Bosea vaviloviae: one gene and its partner. The protein of the gene in region 2 binds, or shares a complex with, the protein of the main gene of each other region. Links are inferred from orthologs where the notes say so. Each region holds a gene or a part of one and is shown on either strand. Other genes may lie near its edges.

Region 1 (3,858 bases), 440 kb from region 2 along the record:
CACAGCGCCCCTCATCCGTCTCGGCTGCGCCGATCCACCTTCTCCCGCGAGGGGAGAAGGGAAAGCGCTGAGGCTCCGATGCCTCGTCCAGTCCAGGATTCGCGGGTCTGCGCTGAGCCTTTGTCCTTTGGCCGGCCAAAAGCCGACCCGGCAGCATTTCGGGATGTTGCCTGAGGTCAGTCATTGGCGTATCCGCCCCCTCACTCCGCCGCCTGCACCTGCTGGGCTTTGACGCCCTTCTTGATCGGCCGCCGCGCCAGAACCTCCTTGAGGAAGCGCGCGGTGTGGCCCTTGCCGATGCGGACGACATCCTCCGGCGTGCCCTGAGCCACGACCTCGCCGCCGCCATCGCCGCCTTCGGGGCCCATGTCGATGATCCAGTCGGCGGTCTTGATGACTTCGAGGTTATGCTCGATCACCACCACGGAATTGCCCTGCTCGACCAGCTCGTGCAGCACCTCCATCAGCTTGGCGACATCGTGGAAATGCAGGCCGGTGGTCGGCTCGTCCAGAATGTAGAGGGTGCGGCCGGTGGCGCGCTTGGAGAGCTCCTTCGAGAGTTTGACGCGCTGGGCCTCGCCGCCTGACAGGGTCGTCGCCTGCTGGCCGACCTTGACATAGTCGAGCCCGACGCGGTGCAGCGTCTCCATCTTCTCGCGGATCGAGGGCACGGCCTTGAACAGGATTTTGGCTTCCTCGACCGACATGTCCAGCACATCGGCGATCGATTTGTCGCGGTATTTCACCTCAAGCGTCTCGCGGTCGTAGCGCTTGCCCTTGCAGACGTCGCAGGTGACGTAGACATCGGGCAGGAAGTGCATCTCGATCTTGATGACGCCGTCGCCCTGGCAAGCCTCGCAGCGGCCGCCCTTGACGTTGAATGAGAAGCGGCCGGGCTGATAGCCGCGCGCCTTCGCCTCGGGCAGGCCGGCGAACCATTCGCGGATCGGCGTGAAGGCGCCGGTATAGGTCGCCGGGTTGGAGCGCGGCGTGCGGCCGATCGGCGACTGGTCGATGTCGATGACCTTGTCGAGCAGCTCGATGCCCTCGATGCGATCATGCGGGGCAGGGTGGTCGATCGCGCCGTTGAGCTTGCGCGCCACCGCCTTGTAGAGCGTGTCGATGACGAGCGTCGACTTGCCGCCGCCGGAGACGCCGGTGATGCAGGTGAACAGCCCGAGCGGGATCTCGACGGTGACATCCTTGAGATTGTTGCCGCGCGCGCCGACAATCTTGAGCGAGCGGCCTTTCATAGCCTTGCGGCGCTTGTCGGGCACCGCGACCGAGAGCTCGCCGGTGAGATATCGGCCGGTGAGCGAGTCCGGGTTGTCGAGAATGTCCTGCGGCGTGCCCTTGGCGACGATCTCGCCGCCATGGATGCCGGCGCCGGGGCCGACATCGACGACATAATCGGCGGTCAGGATCGCGTCCTCATCATGCTCGACGACGATGACGGTGTTGCCGAGGTCCCTGAGACGGCGCAGCGTGCCGAGCAGGCGCTCATTATCGCGCTGATGCAGGCCGATCGAGGGCTCGTCCAGCACATAGAGCACGCCGGTGAGGCCGGAGCCGATCTGGCTGGCGAGGCGGATTCGCTGGCTCTCGCCGCCCGAGAGCGTGCCGGAGCCGCGGGCGAGCGTCAGATATTCCAGCCCGACATCGAGCAGGAAGGTCAGGCGGTCGCGGATCTCCTTGAGGATGCGCGGGGCGATCTCGTTCTGCTTCTTCGACAGGCGCGAAGGCAGGGCGCTGACCCATTCGAGCGCGTCCTTGACCGAAAGCCGCGAGATCTCGCCGATATGGCGCATGTCGATCTTCACCGCCAGCGCCTCGGGCTTGAGGCGGAAGCCGTCGCAGGCCTTGCACGGCGTCTCGGACATGAAGCGGCCGATCTCTTCGCGGGCCCAGTCCGACTCCGTCTCCTTCCAGCGCCGCTCCATATTGGTGATCACGCCCTCGAAGGGCTTCTTCACCTCATAGGCACGCAGGCCGTCGTTGTAGCCGAAGCGCACGGGCTCGGTGCCGGTGCCGAACAGGATCGAGTCCCTCGCCTTCTCCGGCAATTCGCTCCAGGGCTTCGTCATCGAGAAGCCGAAATGCTTGGCAAGCGCCTCGAGCGTCTGGCCGTAATAGGGCGAGGTCGACTTGGCCCAGGGCGCGATCGCACCCTTTTTCAGGGAGACTGCGTGATCGGGCACGATCATCTCGGGGTCGATGCGCATCTCATGGCCGAGCCCGTCGCAGGCCGGGCAGGCGCCGAAGGGGTTGTTGAACGAGAACAGGCGCGGCTCGATCTCGGGGATGGTGAAGCCGGAGACCGGGCAGGCGAATTTCGAGGAGAAGGTGACGCGCCTGGCCTCGCCGTTCTCGGCCTTCTCATCGGCATATTCGAAGACGGCGATGCCGTCGGCGAGCTCCAGCGCCTGCTCCAGCGAGTCGGCGAGGCGGGCGCCGAGATCGGGCCTGATCACGATGCGATCGACCACCACGTCGATGTCGTGCTTGAACTTCTTGTCGAGCGCGGGCGCGTCGGGGATCTCGAAGAACTCGCCATTGACCTTGACGCGCTGGAAGCCGCGCTTCAGCCACTCGGCCATTTCCTTGCGGTATTCGCCCTTGCGGCCGCGCACCACCGGCGCGAGCAGATAGCCGCGCGTCTTCTCCGGCAGTTCGGTCAATCGGTCGACCATCTGCTGGACGGTCTGGCTCTCGATCGGCAGGCCGGTGGCAGGCGAATAGGGAATGCCGGCCCGCGCCCAGAGCAGGCGCATATAGTCATGGATCTCGGTGACGGTGCCGACCGTCGAGCGCGGGTTCTTCGAGGTCGTCTTCTGCTCGATCGAGATCGCCGGCGAGAGCCCGTCGATCTGGTCGACATCGGGCTTCTGCATCATCTCGAGGAACTGGCGGGCATAGGCCGAGAGCGACTCGACATAGCGGCGCTGGCCCTCGGCATAGATCGTGTCGAAGGCGAGCGACGACTTGCCCGAGCCCGACAGGCCGGTGAAGACGACGAGCTTGTCGCGCGGGATCGCGAGGTCGACATTCTTGAGGTTATGCTCGCGCGCGCCGCGCACGGAAATCACGCGCGAATCGACCTTGCGGTTGGCGTCGAACATATCCTCGAGCGCGGCGGCCTGATCGGCGAGCGAGGTCTTGCGGGCCATGGTGATGTCCGTTCGGGGGCAAGGCGTAGAGATAGGGCAAAAGCCGGGCCATGCCAGCCCCGGCCTGCGCTGGCCGGTATGTCTATCACGCAGTGTGGCCGACAGGAGTGGCTTCCACTGACAGCTCCTGTCAGCAGTGCCGAGTCACCCCGCCGCGACCTGGCCGGCCACTGCATGACTGAGGGTTCGGGCGATCGGCTTTTCCGATCGGCGCGATTCGTAACGAGCCGTTAACGAAATTGCCGCGTAGTCTCGGCCTCAGTATCCAACCGTCTGGCCGTCCTGTGACAGCCCTCATCGAAATCGTCAGGCATGAGATCGGCAAACGTCTGCCGATGTTCGCGCTCGATCATAAGACACGGTCGCTCCTCCGGTGGCTGAAACCGGTTGTCGAGAAGAATATCGAGAGGCTGTGTTACCTCGATTACGCACGGGCTCTGGCCGTCCATGCCGACAAGGTGGCGGATATTTCGACCAGAATGGACGAAATGGTTGCCTGTGCTTCGAGCCATTTCAGCGTGTTGTTCGCTGCGAATTTCGACGAGGAATACGTCGCGTCAGTCGTCAGGTTCCGCAATATCGAGATTGAATCGTCGCTCGGCGCCCGGTCGCGCCTGTCGATCGCGATGCGTCTGCTCGAGCCGATCGCGCTGGTTCTGGCCCGGAAAAACCGTTTCTCGCCGGCAGGAAT
Region 2 (5,104 bases):
GGCGCACATCGGCGTGGAAGAACACCAGCGTCACGTCGCCGGTCTCATCCTCGACGATGATGCGATAAGGCGCCTTCGCCTTGGTGGGCGGCGCGGGGCGATGCTCGGTCACCTGCGCGTTGAAGGTCGCGACATCGCCGATCGGCGCATCGGCGATCGAGGCGCTCGGCCGCCGGTCGATCGCACCGGTCGGCATGCGAAACAGCAGGTCGATGACGCGCGCAGGGCGCGTCTCGTCGCCGAGGAGTTTGTCCAGCAGCTTGCCGAGCTTGGGGCCGACGCCCGGCAGCGTCGTCACGGGGGCGAACAGCGGGTCGAGAAGGGATGGGCGCAAGCGGCTACTCGGGGCATGTCAGGAGTGCGAAGATCTTCGGTGTTCTGCCGCTGACTTCGCCGGGTCGCAACGCTATATAGCGCGCGACGGCAGGCTCCGCGACGGGGCCGGCCCGATCGTCATTGCATCGTTCCAGATTTCTTGCCCGAGGTTTTCACATGAGTGGCTCGACGAGGACCAGCGCCGATCTCGACCCGCGCCGGCGAAAGATCCTGTTTCGCGCCTGGCATCGCGGCATGCGCGAGACCGATCTGATCATGGGCCGCTTCGCCGACGCCGAGATCGACAAGCTGAGCGACGCCGAACTCGATCTGTTCGAGCAGTTGATCGAAGTGCTCGACCGCGACTTGTTGTCATGGATAACGGGCGAGGCCGAGGTTCCCGCAAATTACGACACCGACGTGTTCCGGCGACTGAAGGCGTTTCATCACCACGGCAAGCCGATTCATGTGTGAGACGATGAGGCGCGTGCCCGCGCGCTCGTCCTGGTCGGGCTTGACCCGACCATCTCTGAAACCAGTGGCCCGTTGCCCCGAGATCCTCGGGACAAGCCCGAGAATGACGCTTTCCACGAGAATGACGCTTTCCATATGAGCATCCCGCCTCCCGCCCAACTCGCCAAACTCCAGAGCGACCGCATTCTCGATGCGCTGAATCGCGGCGACAAGCCGACGCTCGCCAGCGTTCCGGATGGATTCGACGCCGTCATCCTGGCCGATCTCGTGCGCGCCCGGGCGAAGAAGGCCGAGGGCGCGGCCATGCTCGTCTTCATTGCGCGTGAAGGCCAGCGCCTGCAGGTGCTTGAGAACGCCTTGCAATTCGTTGCGCCCGATCTCGAGGTGATGTCCTTCCCGGCCTGGGATTGCCAGCCCTATGACCGCGTCTCGCCGGCTCCCTCGATCGTCGCGCATCGCATGACGACGCTGTCGCGGCTCGCCAAGACGAAGTCCGGCGACAAGCCGCGCCTGCTGTTGACCACGGTCAACGCGGCGCTCCAGCGCGTGCCGGCCTTCAGCAAGGTCGCCTCCGAGAGCTTCTCGGCCGCGCCGGGCAATATGGTCGATACCGAGCAGCTCGCGCGCTGGCTCGACATGAACGGCTATTTGCGCACCTCGACCGTGCGCGAGACCGGCGAGTTCGCCGTGCGCGGCGGCATCGTCGATCTCTTCCCGCCGGGCATGCCGGCGCCGATCCGGCTCGATTTCTTCGGCGATACGCTGGAATCGATCCGCACCTTCGATCCCGAGACGCAGCGCACCACCGGGCAATTGCGTGGGCTCGACCTCGTGCCGATGTCCGAGGCGCAGATGACCAGCGAAAGCATCAAGCGCTTCCGCCAGAGCTACATCACGACCTTCGGCACGCCTGGCCGCGACGACACGCTCTATGAAGCGGTCAGCGAAGGCCGTCGCCCGGCCGGGCTCGAACATTGGCTGCCGCTGCTGGCCGACAAGCTCGACACGCTCTTCGCCTATCTGCCCGATGTCCCGCTGGTGCTCGATGCCCAGGCCGATGACGCCGTCGGCGAGCGCATCAGCCTGATCAAGGACTATTACGACGCCCGCAAGGCGGCGATGGACCAGCCAAGCGCCGGCGGGGCGCCCTATAAGCCGCTGCTGCCGAACGCGCTCTATCTCTCGCCGGCGGAATGGCGCGGTATCGTCGACCAGGCGGGTGTCGCCGCGTTGACGCCGTTCCAATTGCCCGACAGCGACGGCAAGCTGATCGTCGATCTCGGTGCGCGTCAGGGCCGCAGTTTCGCTGCTGAGCGCGCCGACAATGCCGGCAGCGTCTTCGATGCAGCCGTCGCCCATGTGAAGGCGCTGCAGGCCGATGGCCGCCGCGTCATCCTCGCCGCCTGGTCGGAAGGCTCGCGCGAGCGCCTGGCGCATGTGCTGGCTGATCACGGCTTGAAGACCGTGCAGATGACGGGTTCGCTGCGCGCCGCCTTCGATCTCAAGCCCGGCACCACGGCGCTGGCTGTCTGGGGCTTCGAGACCGGCTTCGAGGCCGGCAAGCTCGCCGTCATCGGCGAGCAGGATATTCTCGGCGACCGGCTGGTGCGCCCGCGCAAAAAAACGCGTCGGCCGCAGGATTTCATCGCCGAACTGTCATCGCTCAGCCCCGGCGATCTCGTCGTCCATGTCGATCATGGCATCGGCCGCTTCATTGGCCTGCGCACGATCACGGCGGTGGGCGCGCCGCATGACTGCCTCGAAATCCACTATGCAGCGGATTCGAAACTCTTCCTGCCGGTCGAAAACATCGAATTGCTTTCGCGCTACGGCTCGGAGGATACCGATGTTCCGCTCGACCGTCTCGGCGGTGGCGGTTGGCAGGCGCGCAAGGCCAAGCTGAAGCAGCGCATCCGCGAGATGGCGGGCAAGCTGATCGCGATCGCAGCCGCCCGCGCCCTCAAGGAAGCCCCGCGCCTGGTCCCGCAGGAAGGGCTCTATGACGAGTTCTGCGCCCGCTTCCCGTTCGAGGAGACCGAGGATCAGCAGGCCACGATCGATGCCGTTCTCGACGATATGGCCGCGGGGAGGCCGATGGACCGGCTGGTCTGCGGCGATGTGGGCTTCGGCAAGACGGAGGTCGCGCTGCGGGCCGCTTTCGCCTGCGCGCTGAACGGCAAGCAGGTCGCCGTCGTGGTGCCCACCACGCTGCTGGCGCGCCAGCACTACCGCAATTTTGCCGAGCGCTTCAAAGGGCTGCCGATCCATGTCGGCCAGGCCTCGCGCTTCGTGGCCGCGGCCGATCTCAAGGCGGTGAAGGCCGGCATCAAGGACGGCACGATGGATATCGTCGTCGGCACCCATGCGCTGCTGGGAAAGGCGATCGAGTTCAAGGATCTCGGCCTTGTCATCGTCGATGAGGAGCAGCATTTTGGCGTCAACCACAAGGAGCGGCTGAAGGAGTTCCGCGCCGAGGTCCATATGCTGACCCTGACGGCGACGCCGATCCCGCGTACGCTCCAGCTCGCCATGACCGGCGTGCGCGAGCTCTCGATCATCGCGACGCCGCCGGTCGATCGGCTTGCGGTGCGCACCTTCGTGACGCCTTTCGACCCGCTGATCGTGCGTGAGGCGCTGCTGCGCGAGCGCTATCGCGGCGGGCGCAGCTTCTATGTCGTGCCGCGCATCGAGGATATTTCCGACGTCAAGGATTTCCTGGACAAGCAGGTGCCCGAGGCCAAGGTCGGCATCGCCCATGGTCAGATGGCGGCAGGCCAGCTCGAGGATGTCATGACGGCCTTCTATGAGGGTCAGTACGACGTGCTGCTCTCGACCACGATCGTCGAATCGGGCCTCGATATTCCCAACGCCAACACGCTGATCGTCCACCGCGCCGACATGTTCGGCCTCGCCCAGCTTTATCAGCTCAGGGGCCGCGTCGGGCGCTCCAAGGTACGCGCCTATGCGCTCTTCACCATGCCGGTAAACCGCAAGCTGACCGAGCAAGCCGAGCGGCGGCTGAAGGTCCTGCAATCGTTGGACACGCTGGGCGCAGGCTTCCAGCTTGCCAGCCACGATCTGGACATCCGTGGCGCCGGCAATCTGCTCGGCGACGAGCAGTCGGGCCATATCAAGGAAGTCGGCTACGAACTCTACCAGCAGATGCTGGAGGAGGCGGTCGCGGCGCTGAAGTCCGGTGTTGATTTCGAGAGCGCCGCGCAATGGTCGCCGACGATCCAGATCGGCGCGCCGGTGATGATCCCCGAGCACTACGTCACCGACCTGACGCTGCGGCTCACGCTCTACAAGCGCCTCTCGACGCTGGACGACGATGGCGACATCCAGTCCTTCGGCGCGGAATTGGTCGATCGCTTCGGCCCGCTGCCGGACGAGGTGCAGCAGCTTCTGGAAATCGTCGCGATCAAGGCCCTGTGCAAACGCGCCAATGTCGAGAAGGTCGAGGCCGGCCCGAAGGGCATCATCGTCGCCTTCCGCGACAATGAATTCGCCAATCCCGAGGGCCTCGTCGGTTATCTCGCCAAGCAGGGCACATTGGCGAAGGTGCGCCCCGACATGCGTGTGGTCTTCATCGATGATTTCGAGACCGCCGAGCTGCGTCTCAAGGGCACGCGCCGCCTGCTGACGGACCTGGCCCGGATTGCCGAGCGCAAGAAGGCGGCATGAAAGGCGGCTTGACGCTCAGCGCCGGCTGACGTCGATCTCCGCCGCCGAGCGGACATCGATGTCGACGATAGCGAGGTCGGGCCGGTCGAGCGCCGGCAAGGCGCGCCCGTCTCCTGGACGGTGCACCAGGACGACGCTCGCCAGCGAGGGATCGGCGGCCAGCCGCGAGCGCGCCAGCGCGGGCTCCATCGCGCCCGGCAAGACGAGATGCACATTGCGTCCACCCGCGACGCAGGCCTGCAGGTCGCCGAGGCTGAACAGGCCGAGCGGCAGTAATTCGACGCCGGTCAGCAGCGCCATGCCCGGCCCGGTCGCCAAAGCGGCGAGATCGCCGCCGACCAGCGTGGTCACGATCCGCGACGAGGCCAACGGCTTCAGCAGGCGCGATATCTCCAACGACTTTCCGAGCACATCGCGCTCGGAAACCATCAAGGGTCCCGCCAAGCTCAGGGCATTGACGACCTGGAGGGTCGGACGCCCGCCTTGTTCGGGCAGCGGATGCAGGCCGGCGCTCGCCATCAGCGCATCGAGAGGCGCAACGCCGTCGGGGACATCCTGCCCGAAACCGCCCACGAAGCGCGTGCCAAAGGCCCTGACGGCGAGATTGCGCAGCACGATCAGCGGCCGCAGC

The links.
Region 1: the proteins of mfd (region 2) and uvrA are in contact, whole or in part, in a crystal structure (PDB 4DFC), measured with the Escherichia coli proteins. The link is inferred for Bosea vaviloviae from one-to-one orthologs.

What each region holds. Positions count from the first base shown.
Region 1 is NZ_CP017147.1:4,818,356-4,822,213, reverse strand. Bases 1-3,490 are described here. They hold uvrA (excinuclease ABC subunit UvrA), read right to left. Parts: upstream 3,168-3,490; coding sequence 201-3,167; downstream 1-200. Other genes in these bases: BHK69_RS22055 (methyl-accepting chemotaxis protein), read left to right, coding at 3,452-3,490. In the rest of the region: more of BHK69_RS22055, read left to right, coding at 3,491-3,858. UniProt on the Escherichia coli protein: The UvrABC repair system catalyzes the recognition and processing of DNA lesions. UvrA is an ATPase and a DNA-binding protein. A damage recognition complex composed of 2 UvrA and 2 UvrB subunits scans DNA for abnormalities.
Region 2 is NZ_CP017147.1:4,382,171-4,387,274, reverse strand. Bases 542-4,673 are described here. They hold mfd (transcription-repair coupling factor), read left to right. Parts: upstream 542-924; coding sequence 925-4,473; downstream 4,474-4,673. Other genes in these bases: BHK69_RS20035 (AMP-binding protein), read right to left, coding at 4,489-4,673; BHK69_RS20045 (FAD assembly factor SdhE), read left to right, coding at 542-789. In the rest of the region: ATP-dependent DNA helicase RecG, read right to left, coding at 1-334; more of BHK69_RS20045, read left to right, coding at 493-541; more of BHK69_RS20035, read right to left, coding at 4,674-5,104. UniProt on the Escherichia coli protein: Couples transcription and DNA repair by recognizing RNA polymerase (RNAP) stalled at DNA lesions. Mediates ATP-dependent release of RNAP and its truncated transcript from the DNA, and recruitment of nucleotide excision repair machinery to the damaged site.